Regions from separate parts of the Halomonas sp. IOP_14 genome, predicted to be linked through region 4. Evidence: predicted binding sites of a transcription regulator. Region 4 holds the regulator's gene; each other region holds the start of a gene.
What was found. The regulator sigma-54, encoded in region 4, starts transcription at its own class of promoters, with help from an activator protein. The targets are predictions, from matches to a motif close to TGGCACNNNNNTTGCTNT.
Positions count from the first base shown of each region.

Region 1: a site for sigma-54 is predicted at 4,122-4,139, ahead of K7H09_RS17235 (P-II family nitrogen regulator). Genes of this name have one in related genera too.
Region 2: a site for sigma-54 is predicted at 4,582-4,599, ahead of K7H09_RS09125 (formate/nitrite transporter family protein). Genes of this name have one in related genera too.
Region 3: a site for sigma-54 is predicted at 4,853-4,870, ahead of glnA (glutamate--ammonia ligase). Genes of this name have one in related genera too.

Region 1 is NZ_JAINWD010000029.1:51,139-58,905, forward strand. Features, by position in the region: gene K7H09_RS17215 (helix-turn-helix transcriptional regulator) at 155-1,153, opposite strand; gene K7H09_RS17220 (TonB-dependent receptor) at 1,203-3,212, opposite strand; gene K7H09_RS17225 (hypothetical protein) at 3,190-3,519, shown strand; gene K7H09_RS17230 (accessory factor UbiK family protein) at 3,523-3,870, opposite strand; gene K7H09_RS17235 (P-II family nitrogen regulator) at 4,215-4,553, shown strand; gene K7H09_RS17240 (ammonium transporter) at 4,599-5,846, shown strand; gene glnK (P-II family nitrogen regulator) at 6,037-6,375, shown strand; gene K7H09_RS17250 (ferredoxin--NADP reductase) at 6,512-7,288, opposite strand; gene K7H09_RS17255 (LysR family transcriptional regulator) at 7,469-7,767, shown strand, end outside.
Region 2 is NZ_JAINWD010000009.1:38,399-46,165, forward strand. Features, by position in the region: gene K7H09_RS09110 (efflux RND transporter periplasmic adaptor subunit) at 1-696, opposite strand, end outside; gene K7H09_RS09115 (TolC family outer membrane protein) at 774-2,237, opposite strand; gene K7H09_RS09120 (sigma 54-interacting transcriptional regulator) at 2,463-4,394, opposite strand; gene K7H09_RS09125 (formate/nitrite transporter family protein) at 4,746-5,558, shown strand; gene cynS (cyanase) at 5,603-6,043, shown strand; gene K7H09_RS09135 (fructosamine kinase family protein) at 6,097-6,939, opposite strand; gene tal (transaldolase) at 7,030-7,767, opposite strand, start outside.
Region 3 is NZ_JAINWD010000019.1:1,373-9,139, forward strand. Features, by position in the region: gene K7H09_RS14125 (DUF898 family protein) at 1-216, shown strand, start outside; gene K7H09_RS14130 (M48 family metallopeptidase) at 216-1,319, shown strand; gene K7H09_RS14135 (hypothetical protein) at 1,362-1,670, opposite strand; gene K7H09_RS14140 (alpha/beta hydrolase) at 1,737-2,705, opposite strand; gene K7H09_RS14145 (acyltransferase family protein) at 2,858-3,886, shown strand; gene K7H09_RS14150 (hypothetical protein) at 3,935-4,558, opposite strand; gene glnA (glutamate--ammonia ligase) at 5,092-6,498, shown strand; gene K7H09_RS24450 (hypothetical protein) at 6,598-6,723, opposite strand; gene K7H09_RS24550 (DUF4124 domain-containing protein) at 6,673-6,825, shown strand; gene K7H09_RS14165 (hypothetical protein) at 6,762-7,046, shown strand; gene glnL (nitrogen regulation protein NR(II)) at 7,295-7,767, shown strand, end outside.
Region 4 is NZ_JAINWD010000004.1:86,068-93,834, forward strand. Features, by position in the region: gene K7H09_RS04945 (KpsF/GutQ family sugar-phosphate isomerase) at 1-292, shown strand, start outside; gene K7H09_RS04950 (KdsC family phosphatase) at 345-887, shown strand; gene lptC (LPS export ABC transporter periplasmic protein LptC) at 888-1,457, shown strand; gene lptA (lipopolysaccharide transport periplasmic protein LptA) at 1,469-1,984, shown strand; gene lptB (LPS export ABC transporter ATP-binding protein) at 1,996-2,745, shown strand; gene K7H09_RS04970 (RNA polymerase factor sigma-54) at 2,875-4,290, shown strand; gene hpf (ribosome hibernation-promoting factor, HPF/YfiA family) at 4,388-4,696, shown strand; gene K7H09_RS04980 (PTS sugar transporter subunit IIA) at 4,701-5,171, shown strand; gene rapZ (RNase adapter RapZ) at 5,259-6,191, shown strand; gene K7H09_RS04990 (HPr family phosphocarrier protein) at 6,237-6,506, shown strand; gene pmbA (metalloprotease PmbA) at 6,523-7,767, opposite strand, start outside.

The DNA.
Region 1 (7,767 bases), on a different contig from region 4:
GGCACCTGCAATAAGCATCAATTAACCAATGTGTTAATGAGAATTATTGCGCTTAATGGCTACTGAAAGGTATGCGCAATGACAAAGGGAGTATGCGTACTGCCAAAAAACGTCCAACAGAGGAACTTAGCGCTCCAAAAACAACCCTGCGGCTTTAATGGCGATGGTGTACTTCATGGGGCGCAATGCCAAAAGCGCGCTTAAAGGCGGTGGCAAAATTGGTGGCGTGGCGGTAGCCACAGGCGTGAGCGGTTTGCTGCACGCTATAACCTTTGCGTAAGTACGCTTGAGCTTGGGTCAGGCGACAACGTCGTAGGTAGTCGAATATCGAGCAGCCGTAACAGCGGTGAAACTTGGTGCGTAGGCTGCTCGGGCTCATCGCGGCATTGCGGGCCAACTGCTCAAGCCGATAATCCTGGTTGGGGGAGTGTTCGAGCTGCTGACGCAAGTGCTCCAGGCGCTGGTGGTCGCGCTGGGTTAAACCCGGTGGCAGGCTGACTGCCTTTTCTTCGTCGCTGGACTCAAGGGAGGCGGCAGGCAGCCCATGAGCTAACAACTGGAGCGCGAGCCCCTGCCATAGCAGGCGCTGCCGCTCTACTGACCAGTTCGAAGCCAGTGCTGCCTCCAGGCTATGGATAAGGAACTGCGGCACCTGCCAAGTATGCAGTACGGGCGCTGCCGGAGGGGCAACATTGATAGGCGAACAGCTAATGGGCGAGAAAGAGAGAGGCTCTGTGCAAGCCAGAATCGATACGTTGAGAATGCGCAATCGTTGTGGCGCGGGCTGGAAGACCTCAAGCCCGGTCTGCTCGTTGAAATGGGCACTGAAGGCGTCGCCGGCCTGCAACTGAAACGACTGGTGCCCTAGGCCGACTTGGATATGGCCCTCGAGTATCACGCTGAGAAACCACGGCGCGGCACGCCGGGAAGTGGAGGCGTAAGCGTGCAGGACATCAAGATCAGAGTGTGTCACCCGCAGCGTGGGGTCTACCTCAACGTCCATCACCCGCCCATGGGCAACACAAGGCGCTGGCTGGGAGCGGTCAGGCGCTTCGGGAAAGCGGTAGTCGATCCCGAAGCGCTGACCAATAGCCAGCAGGTCATGGGTGGTTAGTGGTACGCAAGATGGCGTTATTGAGCCGAGTGTAGCCATCCCCGTTACCTCACCCTTGAGCGGTTGTCAGCGAGTAGCGAACCAGCACTCAGTACTCCATCGACCAGTTCAGGGTGTAAGTACGCCCGCGGCCCTGGTAGTCGTAGAGGTACTCTGGGCCGTAGTAGGGCGAATAGAACATGGCGGCTCGCTGACCCCAGACGGTGGAGTACTGATCATCCAGCAGGTTCTGCACTCCCAGGCTTAAGGTGCCAAAATCGGTTTCCTGGCTGAGCGATAAGTCGAGGGTGGTATTGCCATCGATCTCGCGGTCGGCATCGTCTTTCAGGTCGAAGTTGTGGTTGGCCTGCAAGCGAGCCGAACGTACATAGTCCGTCCAGCCAATAAAGGCAGTGGCGGAAGAGAGCGATGCATAGCGGGCGTCACGCTTCTCCCACTCCCCTTGGTCGTTCTCCTGCTCGGAACGCACCAGGTGCAGGGTGCCCCCTGCCTCCAGGCCATTATCAAAGTAACGGGTCACGGCGCTTTCCAGGCCGAAGTCGCGTTTCTTCTCATCGACGACGCTGACGCTTAAATCCTCGGCGTTCTCTACCGCTTTGTCCGACCAGGCGTAGTAAAGCGCTGTTTGGGTCGTCCAGTTGCCACCCTGGTAGCGCCAGCCTAGCTCTATCTGATCCGTCTCGATGGCAGATAACGGGTTGTTATCGACACTTACGTCGGGGCTCTTGCCGTAATATTTGGCAGGATCTGGCAGTTCGAAGCCCTGGCTAAACTGCAGCCAGTTCTGGTGACCGTTGCCGTAGTCGTAGAGGGCGCTGGCATTGAAGAGCGTTGCTTCATAGTCATTCTCGCCGCCAGGAATCCCCTGGAATTCATCCACCTCGACGTCCATATGCTGCTGCCGCAACCCTGCGGAGAGCTTGAGCGCCTGGGTGGCCTGCCAGTCGCCCTGGAGGAAGCCTGAAAGCCCGTCCACTTGATAACCGGGGTAGCGAGGCTCAACCCCCGATGCCTGCTGAACCAGGCCGCCGGAAGCATCCGATATGTCGGTATCGAACAGCATCTGGCTGGCATCGAAGGTTTCACGATCCAGATCGAGGCCGTAGGTTAGCGAAACGTCATCACCCAGGCGCGATTCAAACAGCGCTTTGATGCCGCTTAAATCGGTGTTTTGTTGCGAGGCGCGAAATTGCAGGCCGTCGGCGACTGGGTAGGGAAATGCCTGGAAGCTGGACTCCTCCTCCCGGTGGAATGCCTGCAGGTAGAAGTTTTGCCCCCACAGGTTGGCGTGGTGATAGTTGACGTTGACGAGCTTACGGTCGGTTTCCGGATCGCGCTGTGAACGGTAGCCATCGCGAATTTCGGCATCGTTCAAGTTGGGCGTGGCAGCGTCGAGGTTGGGAAAGTAAACACCCCGGTCACCTTCATAGCCTGAACGGTACAGCTGGGCACCCAGTTCCAGACTCTGTTCATCGGTCAAGCGGAAAGAGAGGTTGCCCAATACATCAATGCTGCGATTATCCTGTAGGTCGGTCTGGGCGATATCGGGAAAGATTTCCTGGCCGCTGCCGTCATAGTGGCGGCCGTTGTCGCCAATGGCGGTACCCAGATAGCCTTGAACCCGCTCGTTACCACCGCTGATGGATTGTGCGAGGCGTCGATCTATGTCATCGCTGTTGTTGAAGCCGGTGGTGATGCCTGCTTCAGTACGCCAGTTCAGGCCTTCTTCACCTTTGCGGGTAATGATATTGATCAAGCCCCCCGTAGCACCGCCGCCATACAGGCTGCTGGCGCCGGAAAGCACTTCCACGCGCTCAATATTGAAGGGATCGATGGCATCGAACTGTCGGGAAAGCCCACGGGAACTGTTCAGCGATACGCCGTCGATGAGCACCTGCACGCCCCGGCCTCGCATGTTTTGCCCATAATTGGTGCGCCCTTGAGGCGCCAGATCCAACCCCGGTACCAGATGCCCCAATGCTGTCTTTAGGTCTGCACCATTGCGGGTCTGCTGTTGCAGCATCTCTTTGTCAATTACCCATACAGCACCGGGAATTTGACTGATCTGACTAGGAGTGCGCGATCCAACGACCACCATGGTCTCGTCGGCGCTAGACGCAGTATTTTGGGCGAAAACGCCATTGGAGAAGCTCAGTAACAGGCCGGTGCCAACAAGCCCAGATATTGAAACAGACGACGGCGAAAAGAAAGGCTTTGCAAAAGGCAGCTTTGCAACAGATAGGTTTGATAGTGACAGGGCGTGCATAGTGAACAATCCGCAGACGGTAAGAAAATCAAAGGCGGAGAGTATCACCACGAAAAACAAAGTCAACGATAGTGATTCGTATTTATTTTGCGGTGCGCGCAGCAATAGCCATTTCCCTATTGCTGCTAATGAAGCTTGAACGTTAAGCGGGTTTATTCTTCTCGTCTTCTGCATCTGATTCCGGCGCATGCTGCTCTGGAACTGGTGGGGCTTCAGCTTCGAGCGGCGTGGACGTCGTTGGCGCGGAGGCATCAACGGCTGCTTCAAGGTTAGCGACTTGGCGCTCTAACGCCTCTACCCGCGAACGGGTGCGCTGCAGTACATCCATTAAAATGTCGAAATCTTCCCGTGAGACAAGCTCCAGGCGGTCGAAGGCGCCACGCACGACTTGCTGCACGCCCTTTTGAATATCTTCTGGCGCCTGGGAGGCGTTTTGTAAACGGTCACCAATCTGCTGGGCCAAGCGGCTAATACGGTCTTGAGGCGCCATCGTTCTCTCCTAGATAAACCTGCTTTAAATATTGCTTACCGGTAAGGATACGCAACAGTTGGCGAATTCGCATGTATCGCGTGCTTTTACTGCTTAACCCAGGGTGTGCATCGAAATAGAGCAGGCTACTTTTGCTTACGCTCTTTTTTGGTGCAATAGCGGTGGTGTGAGAATGGATTTGCTCAGATTTAGCGCTGAGCTGCACTTTTGATGACGGCTAATTGGCTGACTTATAAGCAAAAAAAGTCAGCTGGCACAGTATGCGCATTATCGGTTCAGGTGCTTATTCTGGCGGCTGTGCCGCTACCAATCTAGCAGGACTTATCCAGCAGGGGAGATCCGGGATGAAACTCATCACCGCTATCATCAAGCCATTTAAGCTCGACGACGTTCGTGAGGCATTGGCCGACAACGGCGTTCAGGGCATTACGGTCACTGAAGTTAAAGGTTTTGGCCGTCAGAAAGGGCATACCGAGTTGTATCGTGGCGCGGAGTACGTCGTCGACTTTCTACCCAAGGTAAAAGTGGAAGTGGCCGTAGACGACGCCCGTTTGGAGAGCGTATTGGATGCAATCTGTAGTGCGGCTAACAGCGGCAAGATCGGTGACGGCAAGGTGTTTGTGACACCGCTTGAAGACGTTATTCGGATTCGGACAGGCGAGCGCGGTGCAGACGCCGTTTAACGCTGCTTTTTCGGATCATTTCTATAGTTCAACGGGGAACTTACAATGAATGAGTTGACTGATCTGAGCTACGCGCTCGATACGTTCTACTTTCTAATTTGCGGTGTGCTCGTCATGTGGATGGCGGCAGGCTTCTCCATGTTAGAGGCGGGCTTAGTACGCTCCAAAAACACCGCTGAGATCCTGACCAAGAATATCGCGCTGTTTGCCATTGCCTGCACCATGTATCTGCTGGTGGGCTACTACATCATGTACTCCAGCAGCGCTGGCGGCTTCCTGCCCAATCTGGGCTTCTTGATTGGCGCTGAAAACAGTGTGGATGCGGTTACCGCAGGCGGCGATGACGCGCCCTACTACTCCATGCGTTCTGACTTCTTCTTCCAAGTCGTGTTCGTGGCAACCGCCATGTCAATTGTGTCGGGTGCCGTCGCTGAGCGTATGAAACTGTGGGCATTCCTGGCCTTTGCTGTGGTAATGACCGCGTTTATCTATCCGGTGTCTGGCTACTGGACTTGGGGTGGCGGCTGGTTGTCTGAAGTGGGCTACTCTGACTATGCGGGTTCCGGCATTGTGCACCTTGCCGGTGCGGCGGCTGCGTTAGCGGGTGTGATCGTGCTAGGCCCACGTAAAGGTAAATACGGTAAAGACGGTTCTATCCACGCTATTCCCGGTGCCAACATGCCGCTGGCAACGCTGGGTACCTTCATTCTGTGGATGGGCTGGTTCGGTTTCAATGGCGGTTCCGAGCTTAAACTTGCGGCTGTCGATTCTGCTAACAACGTGGCACAGGTGTTTGTAAACACGAATGCAGCAGCGGCAGGTGGTGTGATTGCGGCACTGATCCTGGCCAAACTGTGGTTCCGCAAAGCTGACCTGACCATGGCATTGAACGGTGCCCTGGCTGGCCTGGTGGCCATCACCGCCGATCCGCTCTCTCCGACCGCACTGAGCGCTACCATTATCGGCGCGATTGGCGGCATCATCGTGGTCGCAGCCATCGTCACCCTCGATAAAGTGAAGCTGGATGATCCGGTCGGCGCGATCTCGGTTCACGGTGTTGTCGGTATCTGGGGCGTGCTGGCAGTGCCGCTGAACAATGACGGCGCATCATTCGGTGCCCAGATCATCGGTATCGTAGGTATCTTCGCTTGGGTATTCCTGGCCAGCCTGGTGGTATGGCTCATCCTGAAAGCCATCATGGGCATCCGGGTTAGCGAAGAAGAAGAGTATGAAGGCGTTGATATCGCTGAGTGCGGTCTCGAAGCCTATCCCGAATTTGGCATTAAGAAATAAACAGCGGCATTAAGAAATAATTTAATGCTGACCTAGTGAGCAGGCGTGCTCCTTCTGGCCTCCCCTTAGTGGGAGGCTTTTTTATTCTCTGCCGATAGCGGTGTATGCTGGTAGTTAGCGGTTAACGGCTGCAACATTAGCAGCCGTTCAACCCGACCCCATCATGGCCACCCAGTTAGAGGATATGGTAATGAAATTGATCACAGCGATTATCAAGCCGTTTAAGCTCGACGATGTACGCGAGTCGCTCTCCGATATCGGCGTTCAGGGTATTACGGTGACGGAAGTGAAGGGCTTTGGGCGCCAGAAAGGGCATACCGAGCTGTATCGTGGTGCTGAGTATGTGGTGGACTTCCTGCCCAAGGTGAAGCTGGAAGTCGCCGTGGACGACGACATGGTCGAGCAGGTGATTGATGCCATCACCCAGGTGGCGAACACAGGTAAAATCGGCGACGGCAAAATCTTTGTGATGCCGCTGGAGCAGGTGATTCGTATCCGTACTGGCGAAACGGGCAAAGACGCGGTTTAAACGCTGGTGAGTTGTAAGTGGTAAGTAGTAAGTGGCACAAAGCCCCTGTGGAGCATCTCCAGCAGGGGCTTTGTATGAGTGATGCGATCATTCTTGCGGCTAAACTTTTTTCTTTTCACCACTCACTCATTACGATTCACTTCTCGACAAACGCACGCTCGATGACGTAGTCGCCCGGCTCGCCCATGCGCGGCGAGATATTCAGACCCAGCTCGTCAAGTAGCGCGCTGGTATCGTCCAGCATGGCGGGGCTGCCGCAGATCATCGCGCGATCCTGGCGCGGATCAATGGGCGGCAGGCCGGTGTCTTCAAACAGCTTGCCCGTACGGATATGGTCGGTTAGGCGCCCCATGGTGTGGAACTCTTCCCGAGTAACGGTGGGGTAGTAGACCAGCTTTTCAGCGATGTCTTCACCCAGGTATTCATGAGCTGGCAGCTCTTTGGTGATAAAGTCGGCGTAGGCTAATTCAGAAACTTCCCGCACACCGTGAACCAGCACTACCTTCTCGAAGCGCTCGTACACTTCAGGATCCTGGATCAGGCTCATAAACGGCGCCAAGCCGGTACCGGTGGAGAGCATGTAGAGGTTGCGGCCCGGCAGTAGGTCATCGCATACCAGTGTGCCGGTGGGCTTGCGGCTAACCATGATCTGATCGCCTACTTTCAGGTGCTGAAGGCGTGAAGTGAGCGGGCCGTCGGGTACTTTAATGCTGAAGAACTCAAGGTGGTCTTCGTAGTTGGGGCTGGCAATGGAGTAAGCGCGCATCAGCGGCTTGCCGTTCACTTCCAAACCAATCATCACGAACTGACCAGTTTTGAAACGCAGGCTGCGCTCGCGGGTGGTGCGGAAGCTGAACAGGGTATCGTTCCAGTGATGGACGCTAAGCACTTCTTCCAGAGCAAACTTACTCATGCCGTTTTCTCCATTAGTCGATGCTGGCGCTAGTCCGCATCGGTCATATTCTTAAAAAGAATAAAAATGATTAAATATGTTGCCAGCAAGTCTAAGCAAAGGGTGGTATATCTGTTAAGCGAATTATATTGATAACGGTTATCTGAAAAATAGATATAGATCAAATAAAGGTCAGACTCTATGCACTACACCCTGCGGCAGTTAGAAGTCTTTGTGGCGGTTGCTCAGCATGAGAGCGTCTCCCATGCGGCGCGGGCGCTGGCCATGTCTCAGTCGGCAACCAGCACGGCGCTTGCGGAGCTTGAGCGGCAGTTCGACTGCCAACTGCTGGATCGGATTGGTAAACGCTTAAAACTTAACGCACTGGGTTTTCAGCTGTTGCCCAAAGCGGTGGCGCTGCTGGATCGCGGCGAAGAGATTGAAGAGCTTCTACGTGGCCAGAAAGGGGTTGGGTCGCTGGATGTAGGGGCTACGCTGAC
Region 2 (7,767 bases), on a different contig from region 4:
CTGACGACGCAGCTCAAAGGCATCCCGCTGAGGCAGTTGGAAACGAACTTCCAGCGGATCCAGCGGGGTGATCGTAGCCAGCTCCGTACCCGAAGTCACCAAATTGCCCACGTTAACTTGGCTCAAACCGATCATGCCTGAGACAGGAGCCGTCACCTGGGAATAGCCTAAATCCAGGTTGGCACTGGTCAAAGCGGCTTCTGCTTGGGCGACGCTCGCCTGAGCTACTCGTTGGTCGGCCAACGCCTGATCATACTGCTGGCGACTCACTGAGTTTTGGCTTAATAACTGCTCGAAACGCTGGGCATCACGCTGGGCGCGGGCAAGCTCGGCACGAGCGCTCTGTAAATCGGCTTCACGCTGATTGACCGTGGCCTGGTAAAGATCGGGCTCGATGGTGTAAAGACGATCCCCCTCCTCCACCAACTGGCCGGGTTCAAAGTGGCGTTCCTCCAGAAACCCATTGACTCGGGCCACCAAAGTGACTTCATCATCACTGCGTAGCAGTGAGGGGTACGACTTATCCAACGGTATATCTTGACGCACCATTTCGGCCACTTCGACCTTATGAGGTGGAGCTTCTTGCTGGGCACCCTGTTGAGGCGCCTCGGCTTGTTCTTGACCGCAGGCTGAAAGTGCCAGCGCAGCTACTAGCGTCACCAGACTCGCTCGGCGTGAGTGAATCATCTTCTTCATACGTTGCATTCCCATATATCTTTTTTAAGGTGACCGATAGCACATGCGCACCTGAATCACTTCCAACCGACAAGCCATTACGTGCCAGGTTGGGGCGGTGCACCGATGTTGAGCGCGGACTCATAGCGGTCGTTGCCACCGCTTTCGGGCAAGGTGAAATTCACCTCATCGCCGGTTAACCACGCATTGACTTCTTCAATGGCGTCTACATCCAGGCGCCCGGCCTGCTGACGCAGTGAGAGCAGGTTAACGACATAGTCGTAGCGAGCCTCGGCGTAGTTGGCGATGGCGTTATACAAATTCTGCTCAGCGTTCAAAACGTCCACGATGTTACGGGTGCCGACTTCGTAACCGGCGCGCGTCGCTTCCAGCGCACTTTGGTTGGATACAATGGCCTGCTCGCGAGCCTCGACAGTTTCCACATCGTTGCTGACTTGAGTGTACAGAGAGCGAACCTGTTGAATTGACGAACGACGCTGGGACTCGAAATCATACTGGCTGCTTTCAAGTTGATAAGTCCCCTGGCGGATGCTGGCGCTGGTACTGCCGCCGGTGTAGACGGGTAAATTAGCGCGTATGCCTACTTGGCTAGAGGAGTCATTTCCAGTGGTGTTATCAATATCACTGTCGCCATACTGATAGTTGCCAAAGGCTGAAAGGGTGGGCAAACGACCCGCACGGGCAATTTCCACACCGCTGCGTGATACCTCAATCCCCGCCTGTTGCGCCAATACCTGAGGATTGCGCTCAATGGCTTGCTCTACCCAGTAGTCGCGGTTGCTGGGTTCCGGGAGGGCGATTGGCATACTGTCGCCCAACGCTTCAATACTGGCGTAGCGCTGGCCGGTCAGCTGCTCTAGTGCCTCAAATGCCACCTGCAGATTACTCTCTGCGGCAATGCGATCAGCACGGGACTGGTCAAAGGTAGCCCGGGCCTCTTCGACTTCGGTAATCGCAATCAAACCGACCTCAAACTGTTCGCCTGCCTGTTCAAGCTGACGGCCAATGGCTCGCTCTTGGGCAAAACGCGCTTCGAGGACTTCATAAGCCCGCAAAATATCAAAATAGGCGCTGGCCACGTCAATTAATAGCTGCTGTTCGGTAGCTGCCAGCAGGTATACCTGCTGGTCAATCTGCCGCTCGGCCTGAGTGACTTGGCGGCGCGTGACCTCATCATAAAGCGCTTGGGTGGCTTCGAGGGTGAGCGCTACGGTGTTGTAACGGTCATCACCAGCGCTCACATTACCCGTTCCAGCCCCTGTTCCCGCTCGGGATGAACCCTGACTTTCATATTGCTCGTTATGCGCCACGGTGCCCGAGGCGTTAATTTGGGGGAGTAACCCACCGCGGGCAACGTCTCTGCCTGCTTCAACACCCAAATACTCCGAGCGCGCCGAAGCAAGCTCAGCGTTATTATCCAACGCATCACGGGTAATCGTGATGAGGTCGGCGGCTTGAGCAGGCAATACAAAAGAAGCAGTAAATACCGCTAACAGTAGGGGTCGTAAAGGGGCATTGACTGCCCAGTGTGCCAGTCGCATGGGATTGCCTCTAGGTATCAGCGTCAGATGGTAAACGCGCTTAGTCTCTCAACCTGCTTGTCCTGCAGAAAATTAAGCCACTCGCACGTTAAGCCATTCAGAAAGATGAGCATTATAGTTACATTCATGTATGTATGCTAGCCTTGAACAATCTATAAATATGTGTGCAGCCTGTTGTCAAGTCGCATCCAACTTACCTTAGTCCAAAGCATGGTGGTTTGGCGATTAATGCGGCGCTCTTTTACGAAATTCCCGCGCATCGATACCCCATTTAGTTAGCCGCGAGGCCAGCGTAGTGGGTTTAATACCAAGCAGTTCTGCCGCGCCCCCGGTCCCAGAAATTTTACCTCTCGCCTGTTCCAGAGCGGCAATCGTGCTCGCCCGCCGACGTTGGCTCAGCGCCTGCTCAGTCAGCAGCGTTGCTTTACTTTGCTCTCCGCCGGTGTGGCGCAACGTCGGCATTGGTTGAGCACGCCCCATCGAGCGCGACGGCTCTCCCGATAGCAGGTCATCAAACATTAAGCGTCGATCCTGGGTCACGATGACTTGGCGCTCGATGATGTTTTCCAGTTCACGAATGTTGCCTGGCCATGGGTAGCGCTGCAGAATCTCCAACTGGGCGGGGGGAATGCGCACTCCCGGCTTATTAAATTTCAGGCAGGCACGCTGTAAAAAGTGCCGCGCCAGTAGCGGCACATCCTCAATCCGCTTGCGCAGCGGTACCGAATCAATAGGAAACACATTGAGTCGAAAATAGAGATCTTCACGAAAGTGGCCCGCATCGATCATGTCGCGCAGTTCGCGATTGGTGGCGGCAATCACCCGCACATCCACTTCGCGGGTACGGTTATCGCCTACGCGCTCAAATTGCTGATCCTGCAGCACCCGCAACAGCTTACTCTGCAGCTCCAGGGGGATTTCACCGACTTCATCCAAAAATAACGTGCCGCCGTGAGCAAGCTCAAAACGCCCTGGACGATCCTGTACCGCGCCGGTAAACGCGCCTTTCACATGGCCAAAAAACTCGCTCTCAAACAGATCACGGGGAATAGCCGCACAGTTCACGCGGATCAGCGGTCGATCGCTGCGCGTACTCCCCGCATGGATGGCGCGGGCAATCAGCTCTTTACCGGTGCCTGACTCGCCGCTAATCAACACGTTGGCGCTAGTGGGCGCAACCAGCTCAATCTGCTGAATCAGCTTGGCCACTGCCGGACTATTGCCGACAATATCGCGATGATTTAGCTCCGCTTTTATCTCTTCCTGGAGGTACTCATTTTCCAGTTCGAGGCGCTGCTTGAGTGACTCCACCTCAGCAAGGGCATCGCGCAACTGCTGCTCAGCACGCTTGCGCTCACGAATATCACGAAACAGCACCACCGCCCCGACCAAACGCCCCATTTCAAAAATCGGTGTACTCGTGTACTCAACGGGAATTGCCTCACCATTTTTGTGCCAGAACACCTCGTTATCGACATGATGCACCTGACCATCGCTAAACGAGGCGTGAATAGGGCACTGCTGCACCGGGAAGTGACTGCCATCGGCGTGGGTGTGGTGGAACATCAGGTGAGCGTCGTGGCCCACCATATCCTCGGTACTCCAGCCCAGAATTCGCTCGGCGGCAGGATTAACGAAGGTTGTTTTGCCTTCGGCATCCAGACCGTAAATCCCCTCGCCCGCTGCGCCAAGAATCAGTTGGTTCTGCTTTTCAATCCGCTCGAATACCTGCTCGACCCGCTGCCAACCCACCTCACCCTGGCGGTGCTGGCGGCCTAATTCCGCTTTTGCTCGCCGCTGCTCAGCTTTATTGCGGTCTATAAGCGTCAGCAACAGCTGTGAAGAGTCGTCGATACGCTGAGCATAAACCTCAACTCGATACGGCTGGCGCAGCATATCTAACATCACCAGGTCATCCGACCAGGCCGCTTTGTGTGTTAGCGCTTCATCGGTGAAGCTCACCCATAGTGACAGCGAAGCACCCAAGCGATGGCTAAACGGTGCCTCCAAAGGCATTGCTTCATCAATATTGAGCAGCGCGCAAGCGGCATAATTCGCAGCGAGCAGTTGGTCGGCAAACGGATCGACCAAAATCATCGCCAGAGGCGAAAAGCCACCCATCAACGCAAAAGCGTGATGACGTTCAGGCTCATCCATTAGTGTCGGTCTCAAATGAGTTGTCCCATCACCATTCAATTACCGCGCCAGTTACGACATTTCGTCACTAAAACAACGAAATATCGTAGTTTACGATATTTCGTAACACCTTAAACGCTCCAAAAACATCCTCTAAAAAATAAATTAATCCATTCAAAACAAAATATTAGAAATCATATGCGCGAGTTGGCACACAAATAGCACTGGATGGGTGGATAGTGCGATAGCGCCACACGCTTAATCTCTTTTGCACCAGGACGGCGCAGCCATCGGTTTTATTGCTCCTATCAGGAAACACTAAAACTCTTGGGTTAGGCGTTAATTAACCGAAATGACACAGGAGACATATTTATGTCTTATCTAATGCCCAGTGAATTTGTCACCAAGTTGGTGGATCAGGGTGAGTCAAAAGTCTATATGGGCACCCGGGATACGCTTATCCGCGCCTTTATGGCAGGAGCGACTCTGGCGTTGGCGGTTATTTTTGCCATCACCATCGCGACGCAAACAGGCCACTTTTTGATTGGGGCACTACTCTTCCCCGTGGGCTTTGTGATGCTCTACCTGATGGGCTATGACCTGCTCACCGGGGTTTTTATGCTGGTGCCAATTGCATGGCTCGACAAAAGACCCGGAGTGACACTGCCGCGCATGCTGAAGTGCTGGGCTCTGGTAGGGCTTGGCAACCTTGGGGGCGCCCTATTTATCGCCACCTTCGGCTACCTGAATTTCACCATGGGCGGCACAGAGGAGATCAACGCTGTCGGCCAAACGATGATGGCCGTTGGTGAAAGCCGCACGGTGGGTTATCAGGAGGCGGGGCTTGCCGGTTGGATTGTGCTTTTTCTGAGAGGCATGTTCTGCAACTGGATGGTATCCATGGGCGTGGTAGGTGCCGCCATCTCCACAACGGTTTCCGGCAAAATCATGGCCATGTGGATGCCGATTATTGTCTTCTTCTACCTTGGTTTTGAGCACTCAGTGGTCAACATGTTTCTGTTCCCAATTGGCCTCATGCTGGGCGCTGACTTCACGCTGTATCAATACATTATGTGGAACGAAATCCCCACGGTACTGGGTAACCTGGTAGGCGGCCTAACCCTGGTTGGCTTGGTTCTCTATACCACCCACGTCCGTACTCAGCCCAAAAAGGTGCTGTCTTGATCACAGCCTAATAGGCCAAAGCCCCCTTTATAGGAGAAACCCTAATGGATAAACTCGAAATGCGTCACACCCTGCTCGCCGCCAAAGCGCGTAAAAAAATGAGCTGGGAAGATATTGGCAAAGCGGTCGGCATGTCGCCGGTATGGGTGGCTTCCGCCTGTTACGGCATGAACAGCGCCAGCCAAGAGGTTGCCGCTAAGCTGTGTGACACCCTTGGCGTGGAGAGCGATGCGGCAGAAGCCTTAGTGGCCTTTCCCACTAAAGCCTGGGATGAAGCGATCCCCCAGGATCCATTTATCTACCGCCTCTATGAAGTCGTTGGTGTGTACGGTGAGACCCTAAAAGACGTGGTGCAGGAGAAATTTGGCGACGGCATTATGAGCGCCATCGATTTCACCATGGAGGTCGACAAAATCGAAGATCCCAAAGGCGACCGGGTACTATTAACCTTGAATGGTAAGTTTTTGCCCTATAAATCTTGGTAAAACCTAAATCCTGGTAACACATAGGTCCTGGTAAAAACATAAGCCCTGGTAAGTCAGGCGAAGGACTCAAGCCTCGCCACGCAGCGTTCAACCGCAGAACGATAGCCGGCACCGAACAGCACCAGGTGATTCAACAGTGGGTAAAGCTGAAACAGAGCTTCACGCCTCGGCCAGCTGGTCGGGGCGTCGCCGTTCCAGTAGGCGTCAAAAAATGCCTCTCCCGGCGAGCCAAATAGCGTCAGCATCGCCACGTCCACTGCCGGGTAGTGGCGATACACTGCCGGATCGATGATCGCCGGCCCTTTTGTAGTGAAGAGTACATTCCCTGACCACAAATCACCGTGCAGCAAGCTGGGCGGCGCATCGGGCAGCCAGCGCTCCAAATCGTGGGCCAAGCGTTCGATACGGCCACGCAGCTCGCTGTCCAATAGCCCACGCTGGTGGCACGCCTCACACAGAGGGAGCAAGCGGCGCTCGCGCTGGAAAGCTCGACCGTCGCTGAGCGGGGCATTCGGCTGGGGTGTGCGCCCACAAGCGTTATCCTGATGCCAGCCGTGGGCATCGCCAATCACGCTGTGCAAACCGCGCAGCCCTTCACCAAGCGCTGCTTCGCTCTTCTGCCCAGCGGGCACGGTGTCCAATGACTCCATGATCAGCCAGCCTTCTGCCAAACCTAACACCTCTGGCACTACCAGCGATGAACAGGCGCCACGCAACGCACGCAGCCCTTCGGCTTCGCCACGCAGCCGCGCCGTATCGTCGTGTTTAATCACCACCTGCCCCTGACGGGTCTCCAGGCGGTATACAGCAGCAATGTCACCCCCACTGAGCGACTGCAAATCGCCAGCGGGGGTTAATTCGATAGATTCCAACAGTTGGCTCAGGGTGGCATCCATAAGGCTTTCTCCCTGTACCCGAATGTATAACGGCGTCGGGGTTAGGGGCCCCTAACCCCGACGCGCTTAAGCTATGGGCTAGCTTATATTTCAGCCTAACCGCTTATCGATCAGGCTCTCTAACTCAAGCTGGTCGTCGTGGAAGCGGCGGATGCCATCGGCCAGCTTGTCGTTGGCCATGGCATCTTGATTGTGGCCCCAGCGGAAAGCGGCTTCGTTCAATGGCTCGGTAGGCTTGCCACTGCCCTCACTCGCTTGGATTTGCGCAGCAACGCTGCCTTCGGTGGCATCCAGCTCTTCCAGTAATGCAGGCGAAATGGTCAGCCGTGGGCAGCCTGCCAATGCAAGTACCTGCCCGGTATTACGGAAGCTTGCGCCCATTACCACGGTGTCGTAGCCGCCCTGGTTGGCACGCTGGCAAACGCCTTGAACAAACTTAACGCCCGGGTCGTTTTCCGACGTGTAGTCGTTGCCGGTCTCTTTTTTGTACCAATCGGTCACGCGGCCTACGAAGGGTGAAATCAGAAACACCCCGGCATCGAAACAGGCCTGGGCCTGGGCATCGCTGAACAGCAGCGTCAGGTTGCACTGAATACCTTCGCGTTCGAGCACCTCGGCGGCGCGAATGCCTTCCCAGGTAGACGCCAGCTTGATCAGCACGCGGTCACGTGACACGCCACGGGCATCGTACAGCTCGATTAACTCGTGGGCCTTGGCAATGCTGGCCTGGGTATCAAACGACAAACGGGCCGCCACTTCGGTGGAAACACGCCCCGGTACAACGGCGGAAATTTCACTGCCCATGGCCACCGCCAAGCGGTCAACGGC
Region 3 (7,767 bases), on a different contig from region 4:
GGATTCATTGGTGCTGCGCTGAGCTATATCTTTTTATTCTTGCTGTTTCAGGCAATGAAAATGGTGATGATTACTCAGCCTATACTGGGGCATTATGTTCAGACGTTTAGTATCATAAATCCCGAGCCTTTACATCAAATCCAGCAGCGTCAGGCAGATGATGCCGTTGGTGCTGAGGGCGTGGCGGATGCACTCGATGTCGCTGGCGCATTTTAATGTTGCAGGCGCAATTCTTTGACGGCGTGACGGCCTATCGTCATGAGGTGTGCATTTCGGTGTTAGATGACCAGCAGGCGCTGGTCATCCACGCAGAATCGCTAGCTGACCCCGTTCGCTGGGAACTCGCCGATCTTCGTGCTCTTCGTGATAGCTCGAGTACAAAACAGCTGACCTTGACCCGTTATGTCTCGTCTGTTGACGAGAGAGATCCTGCACGGCTTATTGTCACTGATAACGACTTTATTGCTTGGTTGCGTGCCACACAGCCTGATCTTTTCCGCCGTGATGTCCGTAAAAGAACCTGGTTGCGCATGGCAGGATGGGGAACGGGCGCGGTGGTGGCCATTGCGCTGATGCTTTTCGTTATTTTGCCGGGCATGGCCAATATCCTGGCTCAGGCCATTCCTATCGAGCGCGAAGTTGCGTTTGGTAAAGCCGTTACCCAGCAAATCGAATGGGTGCTAAGTAGTTCAAACGCAGGCATGCAGCGCTGCGATTCTCCTGAGGGGGTGGCGGCGCTAGATACGATGCTGGAGAGGCTGACTGCAGGGCGTGATATGCACTACGCCATAGACATTCAGGTTTTCGGTCATTCTGAAGTCAATGCGTTTGCCGCTCCCGGCGGGCAGGTGGTTATTCTGAGTGCATTGCTGGAAGAGGCTGAGTCCCCCGAAGAGGTGGCGGGGGTACTGGCTCATGAAATTGGCCATGTGGAGCGGCGAGACCCAATGCGGCAAGCATTACGGGCGGCGGGGGCTGCGGGGCTGCTTAGCATGGTTTTTGGCGATCTTGCGGGTGCCGCGGTGGTGGGTGAGCATTTGCTTACTGCTTCTTATAGCCGGGAGGCTGAAGTCGAGGCAGACCGTTTTGCTCTCGAAATGCTCGCTACGGCGGAAGTTGATGCAGCTGGGTTTGCAAACTTTTTTACGCGGATCGAGGGGCTGGAGGACGGTGATATTGCTACCCCCGAGCATTTATCTACACACCCTGATTCCAGCTGGCGCGGTACCCAGGCCCAGCAATTAGCTGAAAGCCAAGGCGGTACTACTGCGATTCTAACGCCAGCTGAATGGGCTGCCTTGCAAGCGATCTGCGATTAAAGGCTGTTAACGCTGTATCGCGAACCGCGCCACTCTGCATGCTTATGTTTCGTTGTCACCCCATTTTTCCATGGCGCGTTTGCCATCGGGTACCCGGACGATATGGCCGACTTCCAGCTTGTTGTGGCTTTGATGGCGGCTGCCGTCGGTGTCGATGATGGCGGCGACTTCACCGATGCTGACGGCGTCATCTTCTCGGTAGGCTTCTACTTTAACGCGCACCATGGCGCCTTGGTAGCGTGCGGAAATGATGTCGCCCGGGTCGGGTTGGCTGCTTTGATCCGGGTGTTTTTTAAAGTACTGCATAACACTGGCGCTGCCGGGTTCGTCCCATTCGATATGCTGATGCATCGCTGTCTTCCTTGTCTTGTTGAATGACGTGATGAGTGTAGTTTCAGTGTAGTGCCTTCAATGGGGTTATGTATGCTGTTCATCCTCCGCCCTGTTGGTCTCCACCTCTGGGCTGTTTTCTTGTCCCACGTATTGAAAGAGAAAGTTTAGCGCTGCCGGTAGGCTGGCGCGCCATACTTTCCATGTATGGCCACCGGGGTAGAGGTCGAGGCGCACATCGTTGGGCTGGATGCGTTCCATGGCTTGGCGCAGTATGCGGGCGTGAAATTCTGCATCATAAACGTCGCTACGCCCGGCGCTGATATACAGCGGTACGGGGGAAAGGTCGCCCTCATCTTCGGTACCGCGGGGGGTTACGCGCAGGCGATACTCTTCCAAGTAGTTGGTGTAGTTAAGGTTTTGCCACAGCTCGCGATCAAATCGACCCTGGTCATTGATAAATGAGGGGTGGCGCCAGGCGGTGGAGTTACGCGGCGGCAGGGGGGCGTAGCTGGCGGGGCTTAGCGCGGCTACCGCGGCAAACAGTTCAGGCCGTTCCAGGGCAAAGTTGAGTGCGCCGTAACCGCCAGCGGAATAGCCTGCCACGCCACGCAGGTGGCGCTCTTGTCCCACGCGATAGGTTGCTTCCACATGTGGCATTAGGTCGTTAAAAAATGCGCTGCGGGCGGGTTCGTTGTGGCCATCTACCCACCAACTGCGACTGCCGGGCATAATGAAAACGGCCGGAGGAATATGCCCGGCAGCGATTAACCTATCCGCCACCTGCTGCAAGTTGCCGCGAGAAACCCAGTCGCGGTCAGTGTTAAATGAGCCGTGCAGCATATAAACGACCGGATACGCGTCTGTCGCTTGGGCGTCATAATTGTCGGGTAAATAAATACTGTAGGGGTAGTCGTAACCTAGCGTGGGCGAGAAAAACTGATGGTGTTCAACCTCGCTGGCTAGACTATGGCCACTGAACGTTAGCCAGCCAATAAATGCCGTAAGTAGGGAGTGAAATCGGTACGAGAATACTGGTGGCTTAGGGATGAACACGTTTCCTCCGGGAATTAAAACTGTTCAATGGGGTCGGACAGCGCGAAGGCTTTTATTGTTCATCATAGCCATATAAGACAGTCAGTTAGCATAGTCATTCATCATCGCCATGCAAAATGCCAGGGTAGGAGTAGGTCGAGGCGGGAGGCCCAATGCGCAAAATTGAAGAGATCTATTGGTTGCGTGCTTACGGCTGTATAGCCGTTTTTTTGTTTCACTTACTAGATCATGTCAATCAGCGCCTCGATAATGTTGCCACCGATTTGATGCGCATACCGCTGGTGTTGGGTACCCCGATTTTCCTGTTTATTGCGGTCTTTGTGTTTGCCGTTCGCTACGATAAATCCGTGCCGGAAGGATTCCTTGCCCAGCGCGTGAAGTATGTAATGGTGCCCTATTTTGTGTATGGCTTTATTTATTCGACGGCTGAATGGCTAAGCCAACAGCCATCGGATGAACCGGTGGGGTTCGTGGCCAACGCCATTGAGTATTATGTGTACGCGGGCTGGCATGGCTATTTTTTGATTATTGCGATGCAGTTTTATGTGGCCTATTGGCTGTTTACCCGTTGGCAGCTGTGGCGTTTGAACCCGGTGCCGTGGCTGTGGGGCGCTTGTGTGATCAGCATGGCGTATTGGGGGTTGGCTTACTGGTTTGAGGTTGACCTGCCCGGCTATCTGCTGTGGATTGCTCCACTGGGTTGGATCTATGTGTTTTTTCTTGCCCTGGTGCTGGTGCGCTACTACCCGCTACCCCCTGAGAGCGTGATGCTGGCGCGGCCTGCCTGGATGCAGCAAATGGCCCGCCCGGTCTGGTTGGTGCTAATGGTGGCGCTGATTATTGCCGCGACCTTTGCAGGTTGGCTGGCCTTCTCTTCCAAAGAGGTGTGGGTCATTCCTTTCTTCGTGCTGTTCACGCTGTGTGCCATGCGCTACTTGGCCGGGCGTCCTGCGCCTTTGTGGGTGCGCCACATTAATGCGTATTCGTTTGGCATTTACTTGGCTCACCCCATGTTCTTTGTGCTCGCTGATCTGGCTGTCGAGCCGTTGTCGTTGCCCATTGGCGTGTATGCACTGGCGCTTATGGCGGTTGGTGTGGTGGGGTCAGTGGGGCTTAATAAGCTCGCCAATACCACGACACTGGGCGCCATGCTGTTCGGCAAGCGATTAAAGGTAAGCTAGTCAGAGAGTGGCGGTGGATGGTATCTGTGGATAGCGGCAGAAAACGCATTATAGGCGTGGAGTGAAAGCCGTAGCCGGGGGGTTAGGTAGAAAAGGGTTTTCTGGCTCTTTCGTTAGTCTAAGCAGGTTTCCGTTGTAGGTTTTTAAACGCGTAGGGCAGGCGTGTAAACGTTGCAGAAAATCGTCGATCGCGCTGTTATCGTCCAGCTCAGGGTCAAACCCACCCAAGCGTTCTAGCCAGGCTCGCCTCACGGCAATGTAGGGCGGCAAAAGTAAAGCACTGGCCAATAAGCGCCGCAGGATGCGTTCCGACAGCGATGGCCGGGTGAGGCCAATAATCAAGGCGTCAAGGGTGTAAGTGTTGAGCTGTGAATAGAGTGCACACCAAAGCTCCGCAGGCAGTGGTTTTTTCTGTAGCGCAATGATGAGCCACTCTGCTTGGCTGGTAAACGCGGCTTTATTCAAGCGAGCCCCCAGCGGCCTTGATGGTGTAATCAGCGAATGAGCATGGTAGCGCTGTTCAATAGCACTCAGGCGTGCTTGCGCTTGAGTGGCTGTCACCAAAATGGGCAGCAAGTGGTCGGCGACACCGGATTCACGTATGGATTTTAAGTGGCGTGGCAACATTTCACCCGTCACCATGGCATCAACGATAAAGCAGACCGATCCCATTTGCCGACTCCGATTGTGAGCAAATCTATCAAATTGTAATTTATTGTAGTATCTGGTTTATTTGCGTAGCAAGTAAAAAAATTTGCGAGCTAAAAAACAGCGCTAAGTATGACTTGTGCACTTTGATGGGGCGCGCGGCATTATTTTTGTTCTATTTTGGTGCATAAGAGGTTTTTTAGACGGTTCAGAATAGCCTGTTGCGCCGTTATGCGTCATCAAGAGGCATTTGAAGCCATTTTTTAATGTTTATAAAACAGATAGTTGTTGTTTTTTTATGCCATATTGGTGCAGTGTTGGCATGTTCTCTGCATTGTATTTGCAAGCGGCTAGCGGGCCGTAGGCATAAGCCCTGCGGCGTGCTAAAACGATAGCCGGTCTGAAATGCTCGCTGAGCGATTTGTTAACCAATGTCAGGCAAACGTTGAGCGAACAAGAATGACAAACGTGCGGTTTAGCACGTATTTTGTCGAACAACACTTTTATCGGTAGCTTACTGTCGTTAGCTTTAAGCCACGCTCATACCGGAGGACACTATGTCAGCCAAGACTCTCGCGCTAATTGAAGAACACGATGTTAAATGGGTAGACCTGCGTTTCACCGACACTCGCGGTAAAGAACAGCACGTGACCGTGCCTGCGCGCGATGTAGACGAAGAATTCTTCGAGAATGGCCAAATGTTCGATGGCTCTTCTATTGAAGGTTGGAAGGGCATTAACGAATCCGACATGATTCTGCGCCCGGAAGATGGTACGGGCTACCTTGACCCCTTCACCGAAGATGCGACGCTGGTGCTGCGCTGTGACATCATCGAGCCGGCCACTATGCAGGGCTATGATCGTGACCCGCGCTCTATCGCTAAGCGCGCAGAAGCTTACCTGCAGTCTACTGGCCTGGGCGACACCGCGTTCTTCGGTCCTGAGCCTGAATTCTTTATCTTTGACGAAGTGCATTGGAAGTCTGATATCCAGGGCTCCATGTACAAAATCACCTCCGACGAAGGCGCTTGGGCAACCGACAGTGTCGTGGAAGGCGGCAACCTTGGCCACCGTCCGCGCGTTAAAGGCGGCTACTTCCCGGTTCCTCCGGTCGATAGCTTCCACGATATTCGTGGCGCAATGTGTAATACCCTGGAAGCGATTGGTCAGACCGTCGAGGTACACCACCACGAGGTTTCCAACGCAGGTCAGAACGAAATCGGCGTTAAGTTCAACACGCTGGTGAAGAAAGCTGACGAAGTTCAGGAAATGAAGTACGTGATCCACAACGTGGCCCACGCGTATGGCAAAACGGCCACCTTTATGCCGAAGCCGCTGGTCGGTGATAACGGTTCGGGTATGCACGTTCACCAGTCGTTCTGGAAAGATGGCAACAACCAGTTCGCCGGTGACGAGTACGCTGGTCTGTCTGAAATGGCGCTTTTCTACATCGGCGGCATCATCAAGCACGCCCGTGCCCTGAACGCCTTTACTAACGCTTCTACCAACTCGTACAAGCGTCTGGTGCCTGGCTTTGAAGCGCCGGTCATGCTGGCCTACAGTGCCCGCAACCGTTCGGCTTCAATCCGTATTCCTTACACCGCCAGCCCGAAAGGCAAGCGTGTGGAAGCGCGCTTCCCTGATCCGACTGCCAACCCTTACCTGGCGTTCTCTGCCATGTTGATGGCGGGTATCGACGGTATCAAAAACAAGATCCACCCTGGCGATGCCATGGACAAAAACCTGTACGACCTGCCGCCAGAAGAAGGCAAGTCAGTACCGACTGTGGCGCACAGCCTGGATCAAGCACTGGAAGCCCTCGACGCTGACCGTGCGTTCTTGACCGAAGGTGGCGTATTCACCGACGAAATGATCGATGCCTACATTGACCTCAAGATGGAAGAAGTGGAGCGTATTCGTATGACCACTCACCCCATCGAGTTTGATATGTACTATAGCTGTTAAGTACAGCTGCGAATCAGCGTTACTCGCCCTTGGCTGTTACTATCAGCCAGGCGGTGGTAACAATGATTGCCAATAGAACCCCGCTACGGCGGGGTTTTTTTATTGCTGGGAGGCTGAGAAGCGTGCCAGAGGGGCGATGAGCAGTGTGCTGGTAGCTCTCTTGGGCGTGGGGGAGTGGGTGGCACGGCGTTCGGGCAGGCGGTGTATCGGGTGACCGATCAGCACGGCAACGTTACCTTTACCGATAACCCAAGCAGCCCTTTATGCCCTGCGACCACTTTTCCATCGCTCTGCCCCAGCAAGGCGCACAGGTGGAAGAGGGGATGACCGTGGTGGAGGTGGTTATTGCGCCACCGTTGCGCGACGACAATCAGGTACGGCTGTTGGTGAATGGCGAGATTAGCCAGAAAGCGCTGCACAGCGATGTCTTCTGGTTAACGGGCCTGCCGCAAGGGGGCACGAGATCCAGGCAGAATGCTGGAGAGCAGCCAGCGTTTACAGCACCGCACGGCAGCGGTGACGATTACGGTTCCTTAAGAGCGCTTTAATAAACGCGATCAAAAAAACAGCCCTAAGTATTACCTACCAAAACCTGGGCGCACTAAAGTGGTGCATGAGCAGGAGCATTTGGCACGGCAAGTGCGCTAAAACGATTCGCGCTCTTTCGCTGCGATGCCCGCAAGCCGTGCAAATGGACATAAACGTATAGTTGGCGCGCTTTTTGCAGCTCCCTCATTGATCATCCACCTGTAGGTCTGTATCGGCGATGGAAGACGCGATTTTTCAGGACACCACCATGCATCAGCGTTTGCTTGAGCATCTCACCACAGCGGTATTGCTGCTAGACGGCGAACTGCGTGTGCGATGGATGAACCCTGCCGCTGAAGCGTTGTTAGCGGTCAGCCTTAGCCGTGTTCACGGCATCAGCCTGGATACGCTACTTGGCGGGGATGTAAGCATTGACGAAGTATTGGCCAAGGCGCGGGATGCGTTTCACCCCTATACCCAGCGTGAAGCACGCATTACCCCGTTGAATAGCGAACCGCTCACGGTGGACTACACGGTGACGCCCTTATCCGACGATGAGCTGCTACTGGAAGTAGAGCCGCGGGATCGGCTGATGCAGATCTCCCGGGAAGAGGCGCTAACCACACGCCAGGAGACCATCAAGGTGCTCGCCCGCGGGCTCGCCCATGAAGTCAAAAACCCGCTGGGTGGCATTCGCGGGGCAGCACAGCTACTAGAGCGTGATCTAGACGACCCGGCGCT
Region 4 (7,767 bases):
CCGGCAAGGGCTTGGCTTTACCTGCGTAGTGGATAGCGAAGGACGATTAGCGGGGGTCTACACCGATGGCGATCTACGCCGCACGCTGGATCAATTCCATAATCTGCGCGACGTGCGCGTTGATGATGTCATGACCCGGCCGGGCAAGCGCATAGGCCCCGATATCCTGGCGGCCGAAGCGGTACGCATCATGGAAGAAAGCCGTATTACCGCGCTAGCGGTGGTTGATGAACAACAGCGCCCAATTGGGGCTCTACATATGCACGACCTGCTCGCCAGCGGCGTTATTTAACCCAGCGGCGCCAACACGACCTGCTTTACGAACTGATTGATATGGAGGTTCTATGACCCTACCTGCCTCGCTACTCGACCAACTCCGCCGTGTACGCCTGCTAGCACTGGATGTTGACGGCGTCCTTACCGATGGGCGCCTCTACTTTCAGGCCGATGGTATCGAAATCAAAGCATTCCACACCCAGGATGGCCACGGGCTAAAGCTTCTCAAACGCGTGGGCGTACATGTCGCGTTGATTACCGGGCGCGACTCCCCCATGGTTAGCCAACGCGCGGCGGCACTCGGCATTGACCATGTTCACCAAGGCTGTGAAGACAAGCTGACCACACTGCGCGGGCTCTGCCAGCGCCTCGATATTGAACTAGAGCAGGTGGCTTATTGTGGCGACGACCTACCCGACCTAGCGGCTATCAAACGTTGCGGCGTCGGCATTACCGTGCCAAACGCGCCGGACTATATGCATACCCACGCCGACTGGACTACCGAACGCCTGGGTGGCCACGGTGCCGTGCGTGAGATCTGCGATACGCTGCTTGAATCTCAAGGACACTGGGGCGCGGTGCTCGACACCTATCTGCACGGCCGCACGTAAATGTTTAAACGCTTTAAAGTACGCCTCTGGTTAGCCGGGCTAGTCATCGCGCTGGGGATTCTGCTGGTATGGCTTGACCCCCGCGGGCCTCAAGACACCAGCATCGATCCCGAAGCACAGGCTCAGGAACCTGGCCACGTGCTGGAAAATGCCGAGATTACCCTATTCGGGGATAACGGCAGTGTCATGCAGTCGCTAAAAACACCGCGCCTTATCCATACCCCGCAGCGCAGCGAAACCTGGACGGAAGAGCCCGAGGCAGTACTGTATGACAGCGAAAACCGTCAGTGGCTGGCCAGCGCCGCTGTAGGCACGCTCAACACCGCTACCCAAGCCCTGCTGCTGTCAGGTTCGGCTCGACTGTTTGCACCAGATGAAGGCTGGCAGCTAGATACCGAGCTACTGCACTATGATGGCCTCGAGCAGCATGCCTGGAGTGACACACCGGTATTGATGCAGCAACCGCCGCAGCAAATGAGCGCTTCACGTATGGACGTTTGGCTTAACACCAGCCAGGTTCGCTTAACGGATAATGTGCGCGGCACGCACCCCCCGGCCACACAACGCTAATAGGAACCGCCATGAAAGCCATGATTTCCCCAGCCCTGCTCTACACTGCACTGTTCGGTTTAGCGATACCTTTATCAGTGTTAGCCCAAACCAACTCATCTTCCCAGGCCCCAGTGGAAGTGGAAGCCGACCGTTTAGATCTTGATCAGCGGGCAGGCACAGCTGTTTATACTGGGGATGTGGACATTCGCCAAGGCGAAATGCAGCTGCGCGGCGAGCGGGTAGAGATCGAACGCAACGACGCGGGCGAACTCTCGACAGCCACCGCTACCGGTGAACGCGCCTACTTGCGCCATCAAGGCGAAGGGCAAGAAGGCCCCACGGAAGGCTGGGCGCGGCGAATTATTTATCACGTCGCCGAGCGTCGCGTAGAGCTGATCGACCAAGCCGAACTGACCCAGCAAGAGGACACCTTTAGTGGCGGTCGCCTTGAGTATTTTATTGACCGAGAAGTGATTCAAGCGCGCTCTGACGTTGATGGCAGCGAGCCCCAGCGCATACGCATGACCCTTCAGCCTGAACAATAGGGAGCCTAGCTGTGGCCACTGCTGACACTGCGCCGATCAAAACCCTTTATGCCCACCACCTGGCTAAAAGCTACAAACGCCGCCGAGTGGTCAAAGACATCAATCTGGAGATATCCCAAGGCAGTGTCGTTGGCCTTTTGGGCCCCAACGGCGCGGGCAAAACCACCTCATTTTATATGATTGTTGGGCTGGTCAAATCCGACGCTGGCAAGGTGGGTATCGACGATGTGGATTTAACGCGCGCCCCCATGCACGAGCGCGCAGCCGCGGGGATTGGCTATCTACCTCAAGAGGCGTCTATTTTCCGCAAACTCTCGGTTGCCGAGAATATTATGGCGATACTCGAGACCCGCAAAGAGCTTAACCGCAGCGACCGCGAACAGCGCCTGGAAGCGCTACTCGAAGACTTCCATATCACCCATATTCGCGACAACCTGGGCATGAGCCTTTCGGGCGGCGAGCGCAGGCGTGTAGAAATAGCCCGCTCGCTAGCCACAGAGCCCGCTTTTATTCTGCTCGATGAGCCTTTTGCGGGCGTTGACCCCATCTCGGTAGGTGAGATTAAAACCATCATTCGTGCACTGAAACAGCGCCATATCGGCGTGCTGATCACCGATCACAACGTGCGTGAAACACTAGACATTTGCGATATCGCCTATATCGTCGGCGATGGGCAAATCATCGCCAGTGGCTCGCCCGCCTCGATTCTCACCAACCAAAAAGTAAGGGATGTGTATTTGGGCGCCGATTTTCGCCTGTAATGTTTTTGCCTTAATCGCCCCTAAATAGCGCTTTAAAACAACTTTACGACCAATGGCATGCTTATTGCACTTGCGCCAAGCACTCACTCGCACTAGGGTGGAGCATTCTGATTAACGAGTGGTTCTCAGATGGTCATGAAAGCTTCTCTCCAACTGCGTATCGGCACACAGCTGACCATGACGCCCCAGTTGCAGCAGGCCATTGCGCTGCTGCAACTCTCTACGCTGGATCTTCGTCAAGAAATTCAGCAGGCCCTCGATGCCAATCCCATGCTGGAGCAGGAAGATGAATTTAGTGAACAGGCTGTCAGCGAGCCTAAGGAAGAAGAGTGGTCAGAGAGCATCCCTACTGAGCTCTCGGTAGATAGCGACTGGTCAGATACCTATCAAGATATGGGAAGCCAGGGGGGCAGCAGCAGCGAAGGCCCCGACTTTGAGCGCCAGGCAGCCGGGCAGAGCCTTCATGGCCACCTGCTGTGGCAACTCGCCATGACCGATTTTAGCGCTCGCGAGCAGCTTGTCGCGGAAAGTTTAATCGACGCGCTAGACGCCAACGGCTACCTGACCCAGCCGCTCAACGACATCCGTGAAGGGCTTCGTGCCCAGGGCATTGACGGGCTAAGCCAGCGCGAAGTGGAAACCATTCTACTCAAGCTCCAGCAGTTTGAGCCGACCGGCATATTTGCCCGTGACTTGCGTGAATGCTTGATGCTGCAGCTCGCCGCTCTCCCCGATGATACGCCACTGCTGGTTCCCGCCCGCCGCTTGGTGCGGCAGTTTCTCGAAGCGCTTGGCAAAGACGATATGCGTCTGCTGAAACGCCGTCTAGGGCTCGACGACGAACAGCTGGCCGATGTCATCCTGCTTATTCGCAGCCTAGACCCACGCCCAGGCAGCGCCTACGGCGACACCGATGACAGCTATGTCACCCCCGATCTAGTCGTCCGCCACGATAATGAAGGCTGGCATTTAGAGCTCAACCCCGAGGCCCTGCCACGGCTGCGCATTCAGCCCGACTACGCCAGCTTGATTAAGCGTGCGGATAAAAGCGATGACAACCAGTTTCTCAAAGAGCACTTGCAGGAAGCGCGCTGGTTGATCAAGAGCCTCTCTAGCCGAAACGATACGCTGCTGCGTGTTGGTCGCGAGATCATTACCCGCCAGATTGGCTTTTTAGAGCACGGCGAAGAAGCCATGAAACCACTGATACTGGCCGACATTGCCGAAGCCGTGGAGATGCACGAGTCGACTATTTCACGGGTAACGACGCAAAAATATATCCATACACCCCGTGGTGTGTTTGAACTCAAATACTTTTTCTCAAGCCAGGTGAGCGGTCAAGATGGTGACAGCCACTCCAGCACCGCCATCCGTGCACGACTCAAGAAACTGATTCAAGAGGAGCCGCCCGGCAAGCCGCTTTCAGACAGCCGCTTAGTGACGCTATTAGGCGAAGGAGGGATTCAAGTGGCGCGTCGTACGGTGGCGAAATACCGTGAAGCCATGGGCATTCCCTCTTCCAGTGAACGGCGTCGTTTGCGCTAACTTCGTTAACGTTTCAGGGAAACTCTCGACAAGGGCTTTGCAACGCGGCAAAAAGGGTTACAATCGAAGTACAGTCCGATGGATAAGGAGCACGTCAATGCAAGTAAATATCACTGGTCATCACGTAGAACTGACTGACGCCTTGCGTGACTATGTCAACGAGAAGCTTGAGCGTGTAGAGCGCCATTACGACAATATAACTACGGTGCAAGTCACCTTATCAGTGGAGAAAGAGCGCCAGCAGGCCGCCTGTACGCTGCACGCCGCAGGTGCTGACTTACATGCGGAAGCCCTAGACAGTGATATGTACGCCGCTATCGACGCACTAGCGGACAAAATCGACCGTCAACTCGTTAAACACAAGGAAAAAGCACAAGCTCGCGCCCAAGGCGCCGGTGTGCGTTAATTCAATGACGTTGGAAACCATACTCCCCCCGGAACGCGTTCTGTTCGACGTCCCCGGGGGCAGCAAAAAAAGGGTGCTGGAGTTTTACAGCACCTTTATCGCCCAAAATATCCCCAGCCTGGACAGCCAAGAAGTGTTTAGCCGTTTAATCGGCCGCGAGCGCTTAGGTAGTACGGGTATTGGTAACGGCGTGGCTATTCCTCATGCGCGTAGCCCCCACTGCAACGCCCCTATCGCTGGATTTTTGAAACTGGCTGAAGCGATCGATTTTGACGCTATCGACGGCGACCCGGTAGATCTGGTGTTTGTCCTGTTGGTACCCGAAGAGGCAGATGACACGCATCTCTCACTACTGGGTCAGGTAGCGACCATCATGAATGATGCGGACACGCGCCAGCAACTGCGTAAAGCAGCCAGCCAGCGCGAACTGCTTGAGCTGATTACCGCCAAAATTCGCGAGCAATCAGCGGCCTAAGGGTCTGAAACCCTGTTCAGGGCAGATCACAGCAGGTTATCCGCTCACCACCCTCAACGCAGCTTGATCAAAGCAAAGAGAGACTCTATGCAACTGGTGATCATTAGCGGCCGCTCCGGGTCAGGTAAATCTATCGCCTTGCAAGCGCTGGAAGATCTTGGCTACTACGCGATTGATAACCTCCCAGCTATGTTGCTGGGGTCGTTGGTGGATGAACTGCGTGACCAGGGCGACCGAGCACATTTAGCGGTGAGTATTGATGCCCGCAATTTGCCGGGAGCTCTGGAGCGCCTGCCCTCTTTATTAGACGAGTTGCGCCAGCGTAAAATCGACTTTCAAGTTATTTACCTGACCACCGATGCGCGCATACTGCTTGAGCGTTACTCAGCAACGCGTCGCCGTCATCCGCTGACCCGCGATAGCGAAATGACGCTGGAAGAGGCGATCAATAAAGAAGAGACGACGCTAGAGGATATTCGCGATCTGGCCGATCTATTGATCGATACATCACGATTATCGGTGCACGATTTACGCCGTCGCATTACCGACCAAGTAGCCCATCAGCGGCGCGACAAGCTGACGCTAACGCTGGAATCGTTTGGGTATAAACGCGGCGTACCGTTAGACGCCGACCTGGTCTTCGATGTGCGCTGCCTGCCAAATCCGTACTGGGATCCAACGCTGCGCCAGTTCACTGGCCGCGACGCGGAAATCGTGGCTTTTTTGAACAGCTATCCGATTGTTGATGCCATGAGCGACGACATCTTGGCCTGGCTAGAGCGTTGGCTACCCGCTTACCAGAATAGCCAACGTAGCTACATGACTATCGCGATTGGCTGTACTGGTGGCCAGCACCGCTCGGTCTATATGGCCGAGAAGTTAGCGGAAAAATTGACTCCTAGCATGGGCGAAGTTCAACTTCGCCACCGCGAACTGGGTCTGCACTACACCATAAGCGAACAGTTGGCCGCTCCCCTCGTCAGCGCTTCCACACCTAACGAGCGGCCAGAGACCTCTTAAGCGCGTCTATCCATTAATGACACCACTCGGCGAAAAGGAACCAGGGTGCCAGAACGCATACTTACACTTACCAATCAACGCGGGCTACACGCTCGCGCGGCGACAAAACTGGTCAAATGCGGCCAACAGTTCACGGCAAAAATACGCGTTTACAAACAGCAACAGGCCGCCGACGCCGCCAATATCATGTCACTGCTGATGCTTGCCGCACCTTGTGGCACCGAGCTTAGAATCACCGCCGAAGGCGATGACGCCGAACAGGCGCTTGAAGCGATTCAAGCGCTGTTCGACGCCCGCTTTGAGGAGGATCAGTAAGCCGCCGCTTGGCTTGTTAGTCCCCCGCCACGGTCATGGCATCAATCAACCAGCTACCCGTGTGAACACTGCCACGGGTATCAGTGTCATCGCCAATACCTACTAAGCCAGCAAACATCCGCTCCAGGTTTCCGGCAATGGTGAACTCTTCGACCGGGTACTGCACCTTTCCATTTTCGACCCAAAAACCTGCTGCACCGCGGGAATAGTCACCGGTCACACCGTTGACACCTTGGCCCATCAACTCAGTCACCCAAATACCCCGCCCCATCTCTTGCAACAAGCTTTCGCGTGATTGCAGTGGCGTTGCTAAACGCACGTTACGTGCCCCACCGGCATTGCCCGTGGTTTGCATATCGAGACGACGAGCGCTGTAAGAAGAGAGCATATAGCTGGCAATGCGTCCCTGATCGATAAAGCGATTATTGCGCGTTTGCACGCCCTCGCCATCAAACGGTGAGCTTGCCGTGGCGCCAATCTCCATTGGCCGCTCTTCGAGACTAAACCAGTCGGGAAACAATGGTGTACCGAGCCGGTCGCACAAAAACGAGGCCTGCCGGTAAAGCGCACCACCGGCTAACCCACCGAGCAGGTGGCCAATCAAGCCACTGGCCAACGATGGGTCAAACAGCACCGGAAAGGTGCCCGTTGGCGGCCGTTTAGCACCTAGCCTGCGCAGCGTACGCATCGCGGCTTCGCGCCCCACCTCAGCGGGGTCACGTAGCGCCTTGGGGTCACGGGCAGAGGTGTAGTCATAATCACGCTGCATACCGCTCGCGTCTTGGGCAATCAGCATGCAAGAAAGAGAGTGACTACTGCCCTTTTGGGTACCTAAAAAGCCGTGGCTATTGGCGTAAACGCGCACCCCTTCGCCACTGGAGAGAGACGCGCCATCTGACTGTGAGATGCCGTCAACGTCTCGCCCCGCCTGCTCGCAGGCAAGCGCTAACTCAATCGCCTCATCCGTTGTGAGCGCCCAGGTGTAGTGCACTTTTAGATCGGGCAACTCAGTAGCCATAAGGGAGGCATCGGCCAGCCCTGCGGCCGGGTCTTCGCCGGTATAGCGGGCAATCGCCAGCGCTTTCTCTACGGCTGCCTGGATCGAGGCACTGCTGGCATCAGTGGATGAAGCGCTGCCTTTACGTTGACCCACGTATAGCGTGACGGCAATGCCTTGGTCACGGGATAACTCAACCGTTTCAACTTCGCCCAGGCGTACGCTAACGCCTATACCCTGATCGACGCTTGCGCCTACTTCGGC